Regions from separate parts of the Cryocola sp. 340MFSha3.1 genome, predicted to be linked through region 1. Evidence: predicted binding sites of a transcription regulator. Region 1 holds the regulator's gene; the other holds the start of a gene.

The links. Region 1 encodes HrcA, which represses chaperone genes, less so after heat shock. Its sites were predicted from a motif close to TTNGCACTCGNNNNNNNCGAGTGCNAA; they were not measured.
Region 2: groES (co-chaperone GroES) is a predicted target of HrcA. The motif match lies at 8,246-8,272, and genes of this name have one in related genera.

The regions. Positions count from the first base shown of each region.
Region 1 is NZ_KB911087.1:188,324-198,849, forward strand. Features, by position in the region: gene H284_RS0100955 (16S rRNA (uracil(1498)-N(3))-methyltransferase) at 1-472, opposite strand, end outside; gene dnaJ (molecular chaperone DnaJ) at 479-1,594, opposite strand; gene hrcA (heat-inducible transcriptional repressor HrcA) at 1,652-2,674, opposite strand; gene H284_RS0100970 (DUF4870 domain-containing protein) at 2,835-3,347, shown strand; gene H284_RS0100975 (DUF4870 domain-containing protein) at 3,475-3,858, shown strand; gene hemW (radical SAM family heme chaperone HemW) at 3,873-5,108, opposite strand; gene H284_RS0100985 (DUF1990 domain-containing protein) at 5,108-5,773, opposite strand; gene H284_RS20625 (KAP family P-loop NTPase fold protein) at 5,837-8,218, shown strand; gene lepA (translation elongation factor 4) at 8,391-10,241, opposite strand; gene H284_RS0100995 (amidohydrolase) at 10,314-10,526, opposite strand, start outside.
Region 2 is NZ_KB911088.1:922,805-933,330, reverse strand. Features, by position in the region: gene H284_RS0115555 (glycerol-3-phosphate dehydrogenase/oxidase) at 1-1,079, opposite strand, end outside; gene H284_RS0115550 (GuaB3 family IMP dehydrogenase-related protein) at 1,119-2,237, opposite strand; gene H284_RS0115545 (MalY/PatB family protein) at 2,303-3,463, shown strand; gene H284_RS0115540 (ABC-F family ATP-binding cassette domain-containing protein) at 3,447-5,135, opposite strand; gene guaB (IMP dehydrogenase) at 5,235-6,737, opposite strand; gene rarD (EamA family transporter RarD) at 6,835-7,776, opposite strand; gene groES (co-chaperone GroES) at 7,859-8,155, opposite strand; gene H284_RS0115520 (class I SAM-dependent methyltransferase) at 8,311-9,498, shown strand; gene H284_RS0115515 (DUF4190 domain-containing protein) at 9,531-10,145, opposite strand; gene tsaD (tRNA (adenosine(37)-N6)-threonylcarbamoyltransferase complex transferase subunit TsaD) at 10,268-10,526, opposite strand, start outside.

The DNA of each region.
Region 1 (10,526 bases):
GCTTCGTCGTCGCCAGCTCGCCGACCTCGGGCGTCCAGGCCCGGATGGACTGTTTGGCTGCCTCCCGCACGATCGTCGCCCAGCGCTCCCGGCCCTTCGCGACTTTGGTGCCCTCCCAGCGCGAGACCGAACGGGATGCGGCCCACGGCACCACCGCATCCACACCGAGCTCGGTAGCGGCCTGGATCGCGAGCTCATCCCTGTCGCCCTTGGCGAGCGCCTGCACCAGCGTGATCGTCGGGGTCTCGCGCTCGACGCGCGAGACCGACTCGACGTCGATCGTCAGCTCGGTGTTCGTCGAGACGAGCACCTCGCCCGACGCGACGAGCCCGCGTCCGTTGCCGATGAGCACCGACTCCCCCGGTCGCGTGCGGTTCACGGTCGCGGCGTGCTTCGCTTCGGCGCCGGTCAGCGACAGCCGGGAGCCGACCTCGACGTCGTCGAGGTCCTCACGCAGGTAGAGGGACGCCATGACCCGCTAGAGGTTCAGGAACCGGTCGCGCAGCTTCGCGAACAGCCCCTGCTGGAACCGGGCCAGCGACGGCTCCGGACCCTTGTGGGCCGCGGCGAACTTCTTGATCAGGTCCTTCTCCTTGTGGTCGAGCTTCGTCGGAGTGACCACCTGGATGCCGACCCGGAGGTCGCCGCGGCCGGTGCCGCGGAGGTGCGTGATCCCGCGGTCCTTCACCGTGATGATGTCGGCGGACTGCGTGCCGGGCTTGAGCTCGAGCCGGATGTCGCCGTCGAGCGCCTTCACCGTCGCGGTCGTTCCGAGGATCGCATCCGTCATCGACAGCTCCAGCGTGCAGAGCAGGTCGTCGCCGTCGCGGCTGAAGACGTCGTGGTGCTTGACCTTGATCTCGAGGTAGAGGTCGCCGTTGGGGCCGCCGGCCGGGCCGGCCTCGCCGCTGCCCGGCATCTGCAGGCGCAGGCCCGTGTCGACGCCCGCGGGGATGTCGACCGGGACGGTCCGACGCGCGCGCACCCGACCCTGCCCCTGGCAGGTGACGCACGGCGTCGCGATGACGGTGCCGTAGCCGCGGCAGGTGCCGCAGGGGCTCGACGTCATCACGTTGCCGAGCAGCGACCGGACGGAGCGCTGGATGCTGCCGGTGCCGTGGCAGATGTCGCACGTCACCGGCTGCGTGCCCGGCTGGCAGCACGAGCCGTTGCAGGTCTCGCAGACCACGGCCGTGTCGACCTCCAGGTCGCGGTGGGTGCCGAAAATGACCTCGTCGAGGTCGACCTCGACGCGCAACAGGGCGTCCTGTCCGCGCTCCCGGCGGGACCGCGGACCGCGGCTCGCACCGCCGCCTCCGCCGAAGAACGTCTCGAAGATGTCGCTGAAGCCGGCGAAGTCGGCTCCGCCCGCGCCTCCGCCGAAGCCGCCGGAGCCGCCCAGGTCGTACTGCTGCCGTTGCTGCGGGTCGCTGAGCACGTCGTACGCGTGCGTGACGAGCTTGAAGCGCTCCTGCGCCTCGGCGCTGGGATTCACGTCCGGGTGGAGCTCGCGCGCCAGTCGGCGGTACGCCTTCTTGATCTCATCGGGGCTGGCGTCGCGCTCGACGCCGAGGACTTCGTAGTGGTCGGCCACGTGGGGCTGTTCCTTCTTCTTTCGTCGCGTGTGGTGATCGCCGGATGCTGGTGCGGCCTACTGGTCGCCGAGCAGCCGGGAGAGGTAGCGGGCGACCGCGCGGACGGCGGCCATGTTGCCCGAGTAGTCCATGCGGAGCGGTCCGAGGAGCCCGACGCGGGCCACATCCGATCCCGCCGCACTGTAACCGCTGGAGAGCACGGATGCTTCCGTCAGCCCGAAACCGGCGTTCTCGCGGCCGATGCTGACGGCGACGCCGTGCTGGTCGGTGGCCATCTCGTCGAACAGCCGGAGCAGGACGACCTGCTCCTCGATCGCTTCGAGGACCGGGGTGATGGTTCCGGGGAAGTCGAGCTCGGTGCGCACCAGGTTCGCCGCGCCTGCCATGACCAGCTTCTCCTGCCGATTGGCCGCGATCTGGTCGAGGAGTGCGCTCGCCACGGGCTCCACCAGGGCGCGCGTGCGCTCCGTGAGGGCATCGGGCAGTTCGCGCAGCCGCGTGGCGGCCTCCGCCAGGGTCAGCCCCGCCGCCGCGCCGTTGATCGCGCCGCGGATCTCGGCCACATCCTCATCGCTCAGATCGGCCGGGAGCTCGATCACGCGCTGCTCGACGGCGCCGGAATCGGTGATGAGCACGCTCAGCAGGCGGTGCGACGCGAGCGCGACCAGCTCGATGTGCCGGATGCGGGAGCGCGCGACCGACGGATACTGCACCAGCGCGACCTGATTGGTCAGCTGGGAGAGCAGCCGGACGGTCCGCGAGAGTACATCGTCGAGGTCGACCGACTGGCCGAGGAACGTCTCGATCGCGGTGCGCTGGGCCGAGGTGAGCGGACGCATCTCTGCCAGGTGATCGACGAACAGCCGGTAGCCCTTGTCGGTGGGGACGCGCCCGGAGGACGTGTGCGGGGCCGCGATCAGCTCCTCTTCCTCCAGCAGCGCCATGTCGTTGCGGATCGTCGCGGCGGACACACCGAAGGAGTGGCGCTCGACGATGCTCTTCGAACCGACCGGCTCGCGCGACGCCACGTAGTCCTGGACGATGACGCGCAACACTTCGAGGCTGCGTTCCGAGACCATCTCCGCCTCCCGTCGACCGTTTAGCACTCGCTCTTCCTGAGTGCCAATCCTACCGCGTCGAAACGCGGCGCGGATGATTGCTGCCTGTGACACGGCCGCAGTACCGTATGCTCACCGGTTCGACGCACCGTCGCAGCCGATCACGAAAGGGTTCCGCCGAATGACCGACCCGAACCAGCCGACCGACCCTGCGGGTGGGGTCCCCCCGCAGCAGCCCGGCGGCGTTCCGCCCCAGCAGCCCTACTCCAACGTCCCTCCCCAGCAGCCGTACGGCCAGCCCGCCGGGCAGCAGCCGTACGCCGCCGCACCCGCCGCCCCGCTCGACGCCGCGCAGGACAAGCAGTGGGCCGCATTCGCTCACCTCGGCGGCATCCTCTGGATCCTCCCGTCGCTGATCATCTGGCTCGTGTTCAAGGACCGCGGCCGCCTCACCAACCAGGAGGCCAAGGAGGCCCTCAACTGGCAGATCACGTGGATCATCGCCTGGGTGGCCTCGCAGATCATCGGCGTGATCATCGGCAGCTTCACCTACGGGATCGGCTACCTGCTGTTCGGCCTGCTCATCCCGTGGGCGCTGTACATCATCAACCTGGTGTTCTCGATCCTCGGCTTCGTCCGCGTGAACAGCGGAGGCACGTACCGGTACCCGGTGAACTTCCGCTTCATCAAGTAGCTCCAGCCGGGCGGCATTCGGTCCCCAGCCGGGCGTCGGCGCGTTCAGGCTCTTTTCAGCCTGCGCCCCCGCGCCCTAGGCTGGGGGCCGAACACGTCCATCCCCAGCTCTTGAGGAGAACCGCGCCATGTCCGCGACACCCCCGCCGCCGCCACCCCAGCAGCCTTACGGAGGCGGCGCGCAGCAGCTCAGCCCCGCCGACGAGAAGCTCTGGGCGACGCTCGTCCAGATCGGCGGCATCCTGTTCAACTGGATCCCGGCGCTCATCGGCTACCTGGTGCTGAAGGACCGCGGGCCGTTCGTCCGCGCCCACACCGCGACCGCCCTGAACTTCCAGATCACCATCTTCATCGCGTACGTCGTCGGCGGACTGCTCTCGATCGTCTTCATCGGGATCTTCGTCATCCTCGCCGCGTGGGTGCTCAACATCGTGTTCAGCATCATCGCAGCTGTGAAGGCCAACCAGGGCGAGTACTACACGTACCCGATCGCCATCCGGTTCGTCAGCTAGACGCGACGCACCTCTCAGGCGGCCTCGTCCGCCAGCAGCCGCCGCACCACCGCGTCGGCCAGGAGCCGCCCCCGCAGGGTCAGAACGATCGATCCGCGGAGGGCGGCTCTTCCGTCCACCAGACCGTCGGCGATCAGACCGGGCACCTCGTGCCGGCCCGCCTCTCCCAGTTCGGCCGTGCGCAGCCCGTCGCGGATGCGCGAGAGCAGCAGCACCCGCTCCACCCGCCGGGTCTCGGCGTCGAGTGTCTCCCGGCCCGCTGCGGGCGACTCCCCCGCCAGCACGCGCTGTGCGTAGGCCGCGGGGTGCTTCACGTTCCACCAGCGGACGCCGCCGACGTGGCTGTGCGCCCCGGGTCCGACCCCCCACCAGTCGTGGCCGAGCCAGTAGGCGAGATTGTGGCGGGACCGGTGGGATGCGCCGGTCGCCCAGTTGCTGACCTCGTACCACTCGTAGCCGGCGTCGGAGAGGCGCGTGTCCGCCAGCTCGTACATGTCGGCTTCGAGGTCGTCGTCGGGCTCCGGCACCTGCCCGGAGCGGATCTGTCGTGCCAGCTTGGTGCCCTGCTCGACGATCAGCGCGTAGGCGGACAGGTGGTCCGGCTCGCAGGCGAGGGCGGTGTCGAGGCTGCGCGACCAGTCGTCGAGCGACTCCCCCGGCGTCCCATAGATCAGGTCGAGACTGACCTGCAGGCCGGCTTCACGCGCCCAGCCGACCACCAGCGGGATGCGAGCAGGGTCGTGCGTACGCTCCAGCGTCTCCAGCACGTGTGGGACGGCGGACTGCATCCCGAACGACACCCGGGTGAACCCGGCGTCGGCGAGTCGCTGCAGGTCGTCCGCATCCACGGAGTCCGGATTCGCCTCGGTGGTGACCTCGGCGCCGTCGGCCAGACCCCACGCGTCGCGCACGGCGCCGAGCATCGCGGCGAGGTCGCCGGGCGGAAGCAGTGTCGGCGTCCCGCCGCCGAAGAACACCGTCGACACCGTGCGGTCGGGCACGCCGCTCGCGCGCAGGGCATCGGCGGCGAATCCGACCTCACGCACGGCATGACCCGCGTAGTCCGACTGCGAGACTCCGCGGAGCTCGGTCGCCGTGTACGTGTTGAAGTCGCAGTAGCCGCAGCGCACCCGGCAGAACGGCACGTGAAGGTAGACGCCGAAGTCGCGTTCGTGCGCGCCGTCGGCGGCGCTCGCGGGCAGCAGGCCGTCGGCCGGCGCGGGGTCGCCGATGGGGAGGACGCTCGGCATCAGGCAGACCGGACGGGGTGGAGCGCGCGCAGGTACTTCGCCGTGTAGCGGCGCTGGACCATCGCCAGCACCGGCGCGACCAGACGGTAGAACGCGTTGGAGGGCCGCGACAGGGCGCGCAGCACGAACCAGACCGTGCCGTCGTCGCGCTGCTCGACCAAGAACAGCTCCTCGCCGCTCTCGGGATGCCCGTGAAGAGTCCCGTAGGCGAACCCGCGCCGGTGCGGCTCGTCGACGACGTAGACGACGCGGATCGGTGCGGACACGCGGAACGGGCCGAACGGGATCTTGAGCACAGCGGTCATGCCGTTGCGGACGAACGGGGTGCCGTCGTCGGCGAACACGTCCTCCTCCGGACGGTTCTCGCGCATGCGGACGGGCGTGCCGTCCGGACCGAACTCGACGCCCTCGTACTGCACGCCGGTTCCCTCGCGCACATCCGTCACCTGGATCCCGCTGCCCTTCTGCACGCCCCACGCCATGAGCGCGGTCGCCGCGGTCTCGAACCGCTCGTCCCCGCTGCCCAGCCGGATGCTACGCTCCAGCGGCTTGTAGCCCTTCGGCGGGTAGTACAGCAGATCGGCCGCCTGGGTGCCGCCGACCGCCCCGTACGTGACGGGTTGGTCGGTGAACGTCGAGCGGCGCATATATTCATCATCCGCCATGTCGAGCGGGTTCGCGAAACGGGGGTTCGCCAGCCGGAAGGTGTCACAAAGTATCGTGGGCACATGCGCCTGGTAGTCCGCTTAGCAGTTGCTATCTCGGTCTTGTATTTATGTGGTATCGCGATCATCGCGCTTTCCGAATGGGACCATCACTCAGACGGTGCCGTGCATCAATGGATTATCGGCGTGCTGTATGCGAGCAGTCCGTTCGCGCTGGCTCTCATATCCGTGTTAGTCATCGCCGTCGGCTACAGAATCGCGCCGAAGCTCCCTGTCGACCACGCAGAACCAAGTCCTAAAAGACCGCAAGCTTGGGCTGATCAGCCTGTCGACCTCGAAGCCACGGACGATTACGACCGACTTGCGTTCGTGAACTCGCTGGTGCGCGTCCTGAGCGAAGTCCGCGTTAGCCGAGACTCAAGTGTGATTGGTCTCGCCGGCCCGTGGGGTGCCGGAAAGACTTCGGTACTCGTCACTGTTATGAACGAGTTGGCTCGTTCAGGGAAGTCGAGTGAGGCCTGGGCAATTGGCCAGCTGAACCCGTGGCGCTATTCGTCTCTCGATTCCTTGACGGCGGCGTTCTTTGTGCAACTTCGCGCGGCAATCCCGACCGGGCAACGCTGGGACGACTCGCGCGCGGCCCTTGGGAGGCTGCTTGCCTCCTTGGCGCCGTTTGGCTCGCTAACGGCAGCCGCCGGCTTGGACTCATCAAAGGGGCTTGAGGCGCTTGCCCATCAGATGGGAGTCGGCGATTGGTGGCGCACCCAGAGCCAGGCGGAGACAGCGCTCCGCAGGTTAGACACACCAATCTTGATGGTCATCGATGATATAGACAGACTTACGCCCGCCGAGGTATTGGAACTAATGCGGCTAATCCGTCAAGTGGGGCGCCTCCCAAACGTCCACTACCTACTCGCTTACGACGAAACGTCCCTTCTCGATCTCATCGCCGAATCTGGGATCGTTGGAAAGTCAGCTCATCGGGCACGCGAGTATCTCGAAAAGATGGTTCAAGTTCGCGTTGACATGCCGCCGCTGAGGCCGCGACAGCTGAATATGGCGGTGGATAGCGTGCTCGATCCGATAGTTGAGAGCGACCTGACCGGTCGCACCACGCAACGGGGGGCAGAGTTCGCGTTCACTTTCCAGCTATACATGGCGCCCGCGCTGACTACTCCTCGCAAGGTCGAGAGATGGCTGACACACGTTCGACTGCTCTACCCGCCACTCAAGGAGGACGTTGACTTCTTCGATTTTGCAATCATCCGCTGGGCATGCCTGGAATGGCCGCGTCTTGCCGAATTCCTAGTCAGCCATAGATCTCGATTGTTTCCAGACGCCATCTGGTTCGCGGAACATCGTAACGATGACCCGGCGGAAGCGAGTGAATGGTGGAGGGAGCACCTCGACACCGTCGCGGGTTCCCGCGAAGACGGCGAACTCCTGTTCGGAGTCCTGGCGCGAATATTTCCTACCGTAGAGGGTGCCCGGAACGCTCGGGCGGTGAGTTCCAGCTTGGACAGCGTGCGCAATCGACGCGGGATTGGTCACCCAGACTTCTTCGAGCGCTACTTCGCATTGGATGTACCCGTAGAAGAGCTCACCGAACGGGTGCTTGCGACTGGTTTAGAAGAAGTAGTGCTCCACACCGCGGCGCGTGAAGCTATTGAGGCGAGGGCCAAAGTTGAGGCCGCACTGCTCGAACAGTCTTCTCAGATCGCTCCTCGAGTCGAGCGCTGGGTGCAAGAGAACCACTCACGGACACAACCAATCTTGCAGTGGGTCGCGGACAAGTCGCAGCTCGCGGACGACGAGGATCTGCTTTCGAGCAGGCAGACACTCCGTGGGCTCTTGTTCCGTTTGGCGATCGCGGACGATCGAGTTGTCGCGCTCGCGAACGAACTGTGGGACTGCCCGGGAGACCCAGTCGTCGCAGCGCAGCTAACTGCGGATCTACTTTCAGAAGCCAGGCTGAATCAACGGCAACTTGACGACCTCAGGAGTTATGCGAGCGTGCGGATCAGCGATCGCCTGTCCGCAGACGGCCGTCCTGAGCGACTCAGAACTCGCGAGACCCGAAGATTGCTGTGGCTCTGGCTAGCTATCGACCCGCAAGCGTCACGCGAGTGGTACCGCCAGCAAGTCACGTCCGGGGCCTCAGATGTAGTGGACGCACTAGCAGCCCTGGTCGGCTCCGCTCATCCGATAGGCGTGCAGGATCCAGTCTCAAGTCTCACCGGTCTGCCAGATGCGACTATCGAGGCATTCCTAGGGCTCGACTGGTTAGCGACACGAGCTAAGCTCAACCCTCACGAACTTAGCGGACCAAGAATGACCGCCAACGACTTCGATGGCCCTGAGGACACCTGGCAGAACCGCCGGGCTGTGGCTCTCGCAGCACTAGACCAGCTGCGCGGAGCGGCGGAGGACGAGCCGCGTGAATAAGGGCACGGGCGGGCTATTTCGATATTCGTCCCAACTTGGGCGCTCCCGAAGTAAGGGACTCCGTCGTCCAGCAATTTCGGGTGACTCATGTCCCTATTTCCTGGACATTCGCTGGGGTGGGGCCGTCGATCCTGACATCAAAGCCCCTCCTTCACGAATGATTCGGCTCTAGCTACTTCTTGTCCTTCTTCTCCGTGTCGCCGGAGAGCGCCGCGATGAAGGCCTCCTGGGGGACCTCGACGCGGCCCACCATCTTCATGCGCTTCTTGCCCTCCTTCTGCTTCTCGAGGAGCTTGCGCTTGCGGGTGATGTCACCGCCGTAGCACTTGGCAAGAACGTCCTTGCGCATCGCGCGGATGTTCTCGCGCGCGATGATGCGGGCGCCGATGGCGGCCTGGATGGGGACCTCGAACTGCTGGCGCGGGATCAGCTCGCGCAGGCGGGACGCCATCATCGTGCCGTAGGCGTAGGCCTTGTCGCGGTGGACGATGGCGCTGAACGCATCCACCGTCTCTCCCTGCAGCAGGATGTCGACCTTGACGAGGTCGGACTCCTGCTCGCCGAACGGCTCGTAGTCGAGGGAGGCGTAGCCGGCCGTCTTCGACTTCAGCTGGTCGAAGAAGTCGAAGACGATCTCGCCGAGCGGCATCGTGTAGCGGATCTCGACGCGGTCCTCACCGAGGTACTCCATGCCGAGCAGGGAGCCGCGGCGGCTCTGGCAGAGCTCCATGATGACGCCGACGTAGTCCTTCGGCGCGAGGATGGCGGCCTTGACGACCGGCTCCTCCACCTTCTCGATCTTGCCGCCCGGGAACTCGCTCGGGTTGGTCACGGTGACGGTCTTCTTGTCCTCGGTGGTGACCTCGTAGATCACGCTCGGGGCGGTGGTGATGAGGTCGAGGCCGAACTCGCGCGACAGCCGCTCGGTGATGATCTCCAGGTGCAGGAGGCCGAGGAAGCCGCAGCGGAAGCCGAAACCGAGCGCGACCGAGGTCTCCGGTTCGTAGACGAGCGCGGCGTCCGACAGCTTCAGCTTGTCGAGGGCCTCGCGCAGCTCCGGATAGTCGCTGCCGTCGATCGGGTAGAGGCCCGAGAACACCATGGGCTTCGGCTCGGTATAGCCGGGGAGCGCATCGGTGGCGGGCTTCGCGGCGGTCGTGATCGTGTCGCCGACCTTCGACTGGCGGACGTCCTTCACGCCGGTGATCAGGTAGCCGACCTCGCCGACTCCGAGACCCTTCGACGGCGTGGGCTCTGGAGCGGACACGCCGATCTCGAGGATCTCGTGCGTGGCGCGGGTGGACATCATCTGGATGCGCTCGCGCGGCTGGAGCTTGCCGTCCACCATGCGGACGTAGGTCACGACGCCGCGGTAGCTGTCGTAGACGGAGTCGAAGATCATCGCTCGGGCCGGGGCGTTGGCGTCGCCCACCGGGGCCGGGATCTCGGCGACGACGCGGTCGAGGAGCGCCTCGACGCCCATCCCTGTCTTGCCGGACACGCGGAGCACGTCCTCGGGCTTCCCGCCGATGAGGCTCGCCAGCTCTTGCGCGTACTTGTCCGGGTCGGCCGCCGGCAGGTCGATCTTGTTGAGCACGGGGACGATGGTGAGGTCGTTCTCCAGTGCCAGGTACAGGTTCGCGAGCGTCTGCGCCTCGATGCCCTGGGCGGCGTCGACGAGCAGGATGGCTCCCTCGCACGCGGCGAGGGACCGGGAGACCTCGTAGGTGAAGTCGACGTGCCCCGGGGTGTCGATCATGTTGAGCGCGAAGGTGTCGCCGTCGACCTGCCACGGCATGCGCACGGCCTGGCTCTTGATCGTGATGCCGCGCTCACGCTCGATGTCCATGCGGTCGAGGTACTGGGCGCGCATGTCCCGGTCGGACACCACGCCGGTGATCTGCAGCATCCGGTCGGCCAGGGTCGACTTGCCGTGGTCGATGTGCGCGATGATGCAGAAATTGCGGATGGAGGCCGGGTCGGTCGCGGCGGGCTCGAGGGCCTGAAGAGCTCGTGGTGACATCGTCCGGCCATTCTCCCATGAACGTCCGGCCACCGGACGCACCGGTGACCGGACGCACTGCGGGCCGCGTGCTCAGGCGAAGCGCTCATTGCGCTCCACCACCTGCCCGCGACCGTCTTCGAACCGGTAGACCTCCGCGCCGTTGATGTAGACGCGCTCGGCGCGCGAGTTCACGTCCAGCGGATCGCCCGACCAGACGACGACGTCGCCGTCGAGACCCGGCGTGAGCGAGCCGACCCGGTCGTCGAGGCGGAGGAAGGCGGCCGGGTTGACCGTCAGCGCCTC
Region 2 (10,526 bases), on a different contig from region 1:
TCGACGTCCTCCCGGGTCAACGGGATGTTGAGGATCTCGTTGACGTGCGCGAGCAGGTAGTCGATGTCGGCGGCGGTCGCCGCGGGGTGCGCCTTGTCGAGGTGCCAGTCGGTGTCCGTGGTGCCGATCAGCCAGTGCCGGCCCCACGGGATGACGAAGAGCACGCTCTTCTCGGTGCGCAGCAGCAGGCCCATCTTCGACTGGAAGCGGTCCCGCGGCACCACGAGGTGGATGCCCTTGGATGCGCGCACCTTGAACTGGCCGCGCTCCCCCACCATCGACTGCGTGTCGTCCGTCCACACGCCGGTCGCGTTCACGACCTGCTTGGCGCGGATGTCGAACCGCTCGTCGGTCTCGAGGTCGTGGGCGCGCACGCCGACCACCCGCTCGCCGACCTTGATGAAGCCCTCCACCCTGACGCGGGAGGCGACGTGGGCGCCGTAGTGCGCGGCCGTGCGCACCAGGTTGGCGACGTAGCGGGCGTCGTCGACCTGCGCGTCGTAGTACGTGATGCCGCCGATCAGGGCGTCCTTGTTCATCGACGGGATGGCGTTCAGCACCTGCCGCTTGCTGAGGTGCCGGTGGTGCGGAACACCGGGAGGCCGTCCGCCGGTGTACGAGAAGATGTCGTACAGCATCATGCCGGCGCCGATGTAGAAGCGCTCCCACACCCGCTTGTGCAGCGGGTACAGGAAGCGCACGGGCTTCACGAGGTGCGGGGCGATGCGCTGCAGCAGCAGCCCGCGCTCGATGAGCGCCTCGCGGACCAGGCGGAAGTCGAGCTGCTCGAGGTACCGGATGCCGCCGTGGACCAACTTGGAGGAGCGGCTGGAGGTACCGGAGGCGAAGTCGCGTGCCTCCACGAGTCCGGTGGTCAGACCGCGGGTCGCCGCATCCACCGCGGATCCGGCTCCGACGATGCCGCCGCCGACCACGAGGATGTCGAGCTCCGTGTCTTTGAGCGCCGCGATCGCCGCGGCGCGCTCCGCCGGACCGAGCCGTGACGGGTAGGTCACGGCCGGGTTCGACGCGGGCGTCGCGTGCCTGTCGCCGCCTGGGGCAGATTGGGACTTCACCATCGTTCTCTCCCTCTCCGGCCGCCATCGGCCGGCGCTGCTCTACTGCGTACGATACGGCGCGACGACGACCTCGACGCGCTGGAACTCCTTCAAGTCCGAGTATCCCGTCGTGGCCATGCTCCGGCGCAAGGCTCCCACGAGATTCGCAGAGCCCTCGGCCACCGGAGCCGGCCCGTAGAGGACCTCCTCGAGCGGCGCGACCTGACCGACGGCGACGCGATTGCCGCGCGGCAGCTGCGAGTGGTGCGCCTCGGCGCCCCAGTGCCATCCGCCGCCGGGCGCATCGGTGGCGCGGGCGAGCGTGGTGCCGAGCATGACGGCGTCGGCGCCGCAGGCGATGGCCTTGACGATGTCACCCGAGCTGCCGAGGCCGCCGTCGGCGATGACGTGCACGTACCGGCCGCCCGACTCGTCCATGTAGTCGCGGCGCGCACCGGCGACGTCGGCCACGGCGGTCGCCATGGGCGCGTGGATGCCGAGGGTGGATCGCGTGGTCGACGCGGCCCCGCCGCCGAAGCCGACGAGCACTCCGGCCGCGCCGGTGCGCATCAGGTGCAGCGCCGCGGTGTAGGTGGCGGCGCCGCCCACGATGACCGGCACATCCAGCTCGTAGATGAACTTCTTGAGGTTGAGCGGCTCGACGTTCTTCGACACGTGCTCGGCCGAGACCGTGGTCCCGCGGATCACGAAAAGGTCGACGCCCGCGTCGACGACCGTCTCGTAGAGCTCCTGCGTGCGCTGCGGCGAGAGTGCGCCCGCGACCGTGACGCCTCCCTCGCGGATCTCGGCGAGGCGACGGGTGACGAGCTCCGGCTTGATCGGCTCGGAGTAGATCTCCTGCATCCGGCTCGTCGCGCGCTCAGCCGGGAGCTCGCGGATCTCGGCGAGCAGGGGCTCCGGGTCTTCGTAGCGGGTCCACAGACCCTCGAGGTCGAGAACGCCGAGGCCGCCGAGCTGGCCCATCATGATGGCCGTGGTCGGCGAGACCACCGAGTCCATCGGGGCCGCGATGAACGGGATGGAGAACTGGTAGGCGTCGATCGTCCACGAGACCGAGACGTCCTCCGGGTCGCGGGTGCGCCGGCTGGGAACCACGGCGACGTCGTCGAAGGCGTACACACGGCGGGCGCGCTTGGCGCGGCCGATCTCGATCTCCATACTCACGCGCTTCAGTCTAGGCCGCGCGCCTGTTCGGCGTCGGGGGCCTGTGGAAAGGTGGTCTCGTGACCGTCGAAGCCGAACCCCTCAGCCGTCTCCGCCAGCGCACCAGTGAGAAATGGCGCGCGTACCCCGACGACGTCCTCCCGCTGTTCGTCGCCGAGATGGACTACCCGCTCGCCCCGCCGATCGCCGCGGCCCTGCACGCGGCCGTCGACCGCAGCGACACCGGCTATATCGGGCCGGACGACCGCACGCAGCGGGCGTTCGTCGACTTCGCGCGCGACCGGTGGGGCTGGGAGGTCGACCCCGCGCAGACGCGGACCACCACCGACGTGAGCGTGGTGATCGTCGAGGCCCTGCAGATGCTGATCGAGCCGGGCGACCGCGTGGTCATCACCCCGCCGGTCTATCCGCCGTTCTTCGAGCTGATCCCCGAGGCCGGGGGTGTGGTCGAGGAGGTGCCGCTCCTCGAAGGCGGGACCGACGGCCGCGGGTGGGCGCTCGATCTCGCCGGTCTGGAGCGGGCGTTCGCGGGTGGGGCGAAGGCGTTCCTGCTCTGCAACCCGCACAATCCGCTCGGTCTGGTCCACCCGCGCGCCGAGCTGGAGGCGGTCGCCGCGCTGGCGGCCCACCACGGTGTGTTCGTCGTGAGCGACGAGGTGCACGCACCGCTCACGCACACCGACGCGACGTTCACGCCGTTCCTCTCCGTGTCGGAGGAGGCGCGGCGGATCGGCGTGGCCGCTCACTCCGCCAGCAAGGCCTGGAACCTGGCCGGCCTGAAGTGCGCACTGTTCGTGACGGCGTCGCCGGAGCAGGCCGAGCGCATCCACGCCCTGCCCATCGAGGTGGAGGTGCGCACCAGCCACTTCGGCCGGATCGCCACCGAAGCGGCCTTCCGGGATGGGCGACCCTGGCTCGACGACGTGCTGCGGGCAATCGAGACCAACCGCGAACTGCTGTCCGTCCTGCTGACCGACCGTCTGCCGCGCGCCCGCTACCGGGAGCCGCTCGCCAGTTACCTGGCCTGGATCGATCTGCGCGCCCTCGGCTGGGGCGACGACCCTGCCACGCGCATCCTCGAGGAGGCCCGCGTCGCCGTCAATCCCGGCATCGAGTTCGGTGCGCCCGGCGCCGGTTTCATCCGCCTCAACCTGGCGTGCTCTCCGGAGGTCCTCACCGAGGCGATCGACCGGATCGCCGAGCTCAGCGCGCGCGGCTGACCCGCCGCTCGTCCCACACCGGCTCGTCGGTCTCGTAGACCGCCCCGTCGGAACCGAACACCAGGAAGCGGTCGAACCCGCGAGCGAACCAGCGGTCGTGCGTGACCGCGATCACCGTGCCCTCGAAGCCGGCGAGGCCCTCCTCGAGCGCCTCGGCCGAGACCAGGTCGAGGTTGTCGGTCGGCTCGTCGAGCAGCAGCAGCGTCGCACCGGAGAGTTCGAGCAGCAGGATCTGCAGCCGCGCCTGCTGGCCGCCCGACAGCGAGTCGAACGTCTGCTCGGCGGCACCGGCGAGACCATACCGATCGAGGACCCGGCTCGCGGCCTCCCGGGGCATCCCATCGCGGCGTTCGTCTCCGCGATGCAGGATCTCCAGCAGCGTCCGTCCGACCAGTTCGGGATGCTCGTGAGCCTGCGCGAACAGACCGGGAGCGACGCGGGCGCCGAGTTTGGCGTTGCCCGTATGCGGGACGGGAGCGCCTGCGTTCTCCGCCGCGGCGAGATGCCCGGCCGACGGGTCCGGATCCGTGCCGCCGGCCGCGAGCAGCCGGAGGAAGTGCGACTTCCCAGACCCGTTCGAGCCGAGCACCGCGACGCGCTCACCGAACCAGACCTCGGCGTCGAACGGCCGCATGAGCCCGGTCAGTTCGAGATCTGTGCATTCGAGCACGCGACGGCCGGTGCGTGCGCCGGTCAAGCGCATCCGGACGTTCTGTTCGCGCGGCACCGCCTGCGGCGGACCGGCCGTCTCGAAGCGGGCGAGCCGGGTCTGTGCGGCCTGGTAGGCGTTCGCGAGGTCGCTGTTGTACTTGGCTTTCTCCTTGAAGCGCAGCACGAGCGCCTTCAGCTTCGCGTGCTCCTCATCCCACCGGCGGCGAAGCTCCTCGAGCCGCTCCATGCGCTCGCGCCGGGCGTCGTGGTAGCCGGCGAAACCTCCCCCGTGCGTCCACGTCGTGTTGCCGGCGGCCCCCAGCTCCAGCGTGATGATGCGGTCGGCCGCATTGGCGAGCAGCTCGCGGTCGTGCGAGACGACCAGCACCGTCTTGTGCGTCGCCCGGAGCTGCTCCTCCAGCCAGCGCTTGGCCGGCACGTCGAGGTAGTTGTCCGGCTCGTCGAGCAGCAGCACCTGTTCCGGACCGCGCAGCAGCGCCTCCAGCACCAACCTCTTCTGCTCTCCGCCCGACAGGGTCCGGACCGCGCGGTATCGGGCACGCTCGAACGGGACCCCGAGCGCGGCGACCGTGCACTGGTCCCAGACGACCTCCTGCTCGTATCCGCCCGCGTCGGCGTACTCGGCAAGCGCGTTCGCATATCGCAGCTGTGTGTCGGTCTCGTCGCGCTCGATGATGGCGTTCTCGGCCGCCTCCAGCGCTTCGGCCGCGGCCTTCACCGCCTTCGGAGCCACTCCCACCAGCAGGTCGTTCACCGTCCGGTCGTCGCGGACGTGTCCGACGAACTGGTCCATCACCGCGAGGCCGCCGTCGATGACGACGCCGCCCGCGTCGGGCCGGAGTTCACCCCGGATGATGCGCAGCAGGGTCGACTTGCCCGCGCCGTTCGCGCCGATCAGAGCGCCGACGCGCCCATCCCCGACCCGGAACGAGACGTCGTCGAGCAGCGGCCGGCCGTCGGCGAGCGTGTAGGAGACGCCGGAGACGTCGATGTGGCTCATGGAGTGATCCTGATCTGGGAGGCGGGCAAAGCCTTCCAGACTAAACGAAACCGCCGCCCGAGGGAACGGGCGGCGGTTTCTCAGACCGGGATCTGCGCGTCAGCGACGGTAGTTCGGAGCCTCCACGACCATCTGCACGTCGTGCGGGTGCGACTCCTTGAGCCCCGCCGCGGTGATGCGCACGAACTTGCCGTTCTGCTTGAGCTCCGGGATGGTGCGGGCGCCGACGTAGAACATCGACTGCCGCAGTCCGCCGACGAGCTGGTAGGCGACGGCGGAGAGCGGGCCGCGGAACGGCACCTGACCCTCGATGCCCTCGGCGATCAGCTGCTCGTCGCTCGGCACATCCGCCTGGAAGTAGCGGTCACGCGAGTAGGAGGTCTTCTTGCCGCGCGTCTGCAGAGCGCCGAGCGACCCCATCCCGCGGTAGTTCTTGAACTGCTTGCCGTTGACGAACACGAGCTCGCCCGGCGACTCGGAGGTGCCGGCCAGCAGCGATCCGAGCATGACGCTGTCCGCACCGGCGACGAGCGCCTTCGCGATGTCGCCCGAATACTGGAGGCCGCCGTCGGCGATGAGCGGGACGTTGGCCTCGCGCGCCGCGAGCGACGCCTCGTAGACCGCGGTCACCTGGGGCACACCCACACCGGCGACGACGCGCGTGGTGCAGATGGAGCCAGGGCCGACACCGACCTTGATGGCGTCGGCGCCCGCGTCGATGAGCGCCTGCGCGCCCGAACGGGTGGCGACGTTGCCGCCGATGACGTCGACGTGCGACGCGCGGGGCTCGGCCTTGAGGCGGCGGATGATGTCGAGAACGCCGGCGCTGTCGCCGTTGGCGGTGTCGACGACGATCACGTCGACGCCCGCGTCGACCAGGGTCATCGCGCGCTGCCAGGCGTCGCCGAAGAAGCCGATCGCGGCGCCGACACGGAGCCGGCCCTCGTCGTCCTTCGTGGCGTCGGGGTACTTCTCGCTCTTGTCGAAGTCCTTCACCGTGATGAGGCCGCCGAGCTTGCCGTCGGCGTCCACCAGGGGGAGCTTCTCGATCTTGTGCTCGGCGAAGATGGCGACGGCCGCGTCCGGGTCGATGCCGATCGGAGCCGTGATCAGTGGCTGACGGGTCATGACGTCGCGGACCTTGGTGGTCGACCGCTCGAACGGCGACACGAAACGCATGTCGCGGTTGGTGATGATGCCGACGAGGGTGCCGTCCGGCTCGACGACGGGGAGACCGCTGACGCGGAACTGGCCGCACAGTGCGTCGACCTCTTCGACGGTCGCGTCCGGGGTCGTGGTCACCGGGTTGGTGATCATGCCCGACTCGGACCGCTTGACCTTGTCGACGTGCGCCGCCTGGTCCTCGATCGAGAGGTTGCGGTGGATGATGCCGATGCCGCCCTGGCGCGCCATGGCGACGGCCATGCGCGACTCGGTGACGGTGTCCATGGCGCTCGAGAGCAGCGGAGTCGCCATCGAGATGCGCTTGGTCAAGCGGGTGGACGTGTCCGCCTCACTCGGGATGACGTCGGTATGCCCGGGGAGGAGCATGACGTCGTCGTAGGTCAAACCGATGAAACCGAACGGATCCGCCTGATCCATCTCACCCCTTCAAAGATGCATCCCGTGTGAGGACGCGCGACTGTGGATGCTCAATGGTAACGGCAGAATCTGGACGGATATTCCGGCCGCTTCGCGGTCAGTCCACCGGGGCCAGGTCGAGCTCCGCCGCCCGCTTGCCCTGTCGCGCGGCGACGATCATGTCGATGCTCAGGATGAGCAGCGCGAGCCAGACGATCGCGAAGCCGACCCAGCGCTCCGGCGGCATCGCCTCGTGCAGCACGGCGACGCCGACGATGAACTGGATGAACGGAGCGAAGTACTGGATGAAGCCCATGTAGACGAGCGGGAGGCGACGGGATGCCGCGGCGAAGAACAGCAGCGGGACGGCCGTGATGACGCCGGCGCCGACGAGCAGAACGGTGTGCCACACGCCCGCGGTGCCGATGGTGAGCCCGGCGGTGACGCCGACGACGACGAGCTGGATGATGGCCACCGGGGTCAGCCACATCGTCTCGAGGGTGAGACCGGAGAGCGCATCCACCCGGTTGCCCACGCGCTTCTTGATCAGCCCGTACAGGCCGAACGAGAAGGCGAGGATGAGGGCGATCCACGGCATCGAGCCGTAGCCGACGGCGAGGACGATGACGGCGACGACGCTCACGCCGACGGCGACCCACTGGGCGACGCGCAGCTTCTCGCGCTGGACGACGACGCCGAGGAACACCGTGACGATCGGGTTGATGAAGTAACCGAGGGCCGCCTCGACGACGTGGCCGTTCACCGTCGCCAGCACATACGTCTGCCAGTTGACGTAGATGAGAGCGCCGGCGAGGCCCATCGTGAACAGGACGCGCTTGTCGGTGAGCAGCGCCGTGAACGCGCGCCAGGAGCGGGTCACCGTGAGGGCGATCGCGCAGAACCCGAGAGAGAAGATCACGCGCCAGCCGACGATCTCCCAGGCCGAGGCGGGCGCGAGCGCCAGGAAGTAGATCGGGAGGATGCCCCACAGGACGTACGCGGAGACCGCGTAGACGAGTCCGGATGTGCGGTGGGAGCTGAGGTCGTCGGAGGATGCCACTCGTCCGACTCTACCTGCGACCGCAGACACCACGACGGCCCGGATGCTCAGAGCATCCGGGCCGTCGAGAAGAGGGGGTGCGTCAGCGGACGACGACCGCGAGCACGTCGCGGGCCGACAGGACGAGGTAGTCCTCGCCGCCGAACTTCACCTCGGTGCCGCCGTACTTCGAGTAGATGACCTTGTCGCCGACGGCGACATCGAGCGGGATGCGGTTGCCGTTGTCGTCGATGCGACCAGGGCCCACCGCGACGACCTCGCCCTCCTGCGGCTTCTCCTTGGCGGTGTCGGGGATGACCAGACCGGAAGCAGTGGTCTGCTCAGCCTCGACCTGCTTGATGACGATGCGATCCTCGAGCGGCTTGATGGAGACCGACACGTTGACCCCTTTCCTGTGAAGAACAGTGTCTCTACTAAGACTGATTAGCAAACTCGCACTGAGAGTGCTAACACGAGTCTAGGGGGTGCGTTAGCAGTCACGCAACGTGAGTGCCAGACCGGGCGGGGCGGCACGTCCAGGGTAGCGTTGAGCGCATGGAACGCTCCGAGCTGGTCGCCCTCCTGAGCCCGGAGGGACTGCGGCTGCTCGACTCCCTTCCGCCCTACGACAGCGAGCGGGACGTGCTCGCGATCGTCAGCGACCTCCGCAAGCAGGGCCACTCCCCCGCGCTGGTCGCGGCCGTTCTCACGCAGTCGAAACTGCGCCGTAAGGCCGTGGCCAAGTTCGGCGACTTCGCGTCGCAGATGCTCTTCACCGAGGCCGGCCTGGAGCAGGCCACCCGGCTGCCGGTCGCCGCGCGGCATGCCGGACGGTTCCGCGCGGCGGGGATCCGCCGTGTCGCCGACCTCGGCTGCGGGATCGGCGGCGACGCTCTCGCCCTCGCCGCCCTCGAGCTGGACGTCCTGGCGATCGAGGCCGACGAGGTCACCGCGGCCATCGCCTCCTTCAACCTGGCCCCGTTCCCCAGCGCTCGGGTCGAGCAGCGGCGGGCGGAAGACGTCGACCTGCGCGAGATCGACGGCGTCTTCCTCGACCCGGCACGACGGACCGCCGGGCACACGCAGACGGAGCGCCTCACCGACCCCGACGACTACACGCCGTCGCTCGGCTTCGCGTACGAGCTCGCCACCGGCCGATCGGTCGGCCTGAAGCTCGGTCCGGGATTCGACCGCGACCTCATCCCCTCGACGGCGGAGGCGCAGTGGGTCTCCGCCGACGGACAGGTCGTCGAGCTGGGCCTCTGGTTCGGAGCGCTGGCCCGGCCCGGCATCCACCGCGCCGCACTCGTGCTCCGCGGCGATCGGGCGGACGAACTGACCGCCGATGCCGACAGTCCCGACGAGGAGGCCGGTCCGCTCGGGGAGTACCTCTACGAGCCGGATGGCGCGGTCATCCGAGCGCGCCTCATCGGCGATCTCACACGCAGGCTGGGCGGCAGGATGCTCTCGGAGCAGATCGCCTACATCACGACCGACCGGCCCGCCGAGACCCCGTTCGCGGCCGGCTTCCGCGTTCTCGAAACGCTCCCGTACGCCGAGAAGGACCTGAAGAAGGCTCTCCGTCAGCGCGGCATCGGCACCCTCGAGATCAAGAAGCGGGGGGTGGATGTGGACCCCGCCGCACTGCGCCGCCGGCTGAGCCTCAACGGCGACCGCCCGGCGACCCTGATCCTCACCAGGGTCGCCGGGCGGCACACGGCGCTGCTCGCCGAACGGCTCTGAGGCCGTCGGCGAACCGCTTCACAGGGCTTTGCTCAGTACGTGCCCTGGTAGTTCGCGATGCTCGCGAAGATGATCGCGAGGAAGATCCAGTAGATGATCGCGATCGCGATGCTCACGAAGCCGAGGATGATGCCGGTGAGCCAGAAGCCCTTGGCCTGCGGCTCCTTGTTGCGGCCGATGAAGCCGAGCACGACCGCCGCGATACCGAACAGGAAGCCGATGCCCCAGGCGATGTTGAGCACGATGCCGAGGATGCCGCCGACGAGCGACAGGATGCTCAGGATCGGCGACTTGGCGGCGGGCTGCCCGTAGGGCTGGGTGTAGCCGGGGGCGGGCTGCCCGTATGCCGGCTGGCCGTACGGCTGCTGGGGCTGGCCCGGCTGCTGGCCGTAGGGCTGCTGGTACTGCTGGCCGTATCCCGGGGCCGGTGGCTGCTGGCCGTATCCCGGCGCGGGCGGCTGCTGACCGTATCCGGGAGCGGGCGGCTGCTGACCGTAGTCCGGAGCCGGCGGCTGCTGACCGTAACCCGGCGCGGGCGGCGGCACGGCCCCCGTGTCGGACGCGGGCGGGGCGGGCGGCGGCGGCGGGACCGATCCGTTCTGCGAGTTCGGGTCCGTCGGTTCGACGGGGGCGTTCGGGTCGGTCATGAGACCCATCTCCTTCGGTGCGGGAAGCTGGTGGTCGGCGCCTCAGCGGAAACGGATTTCCTGAGAGAACGCTGTATCACACCCATCGTGGCAGGGGGTCCGGGAGGGTGTCAACGCACCACTCAGGCGGTGACCTGAATCTCCGTCACCGGGAGCGTGGAGTCCGCCGAGAAGGTGAGCTCGCTCGGGCCGTGACCCGCCATGATCAGCTGCGCCCCCAGCGCCGCGATCATCGCGCCGTTGTCCGTGCACAGCGAAAGAGCCGGGATGCGCAGCGCGACACCGGCTTCGGCCGCCCGCGCGATGGCGAGCTGGCGCACCCGGGCGTTCGCCACGACACCGCCGCCGAGCAGCAGCCGGGGCACGTCGTGATCGCGGCAT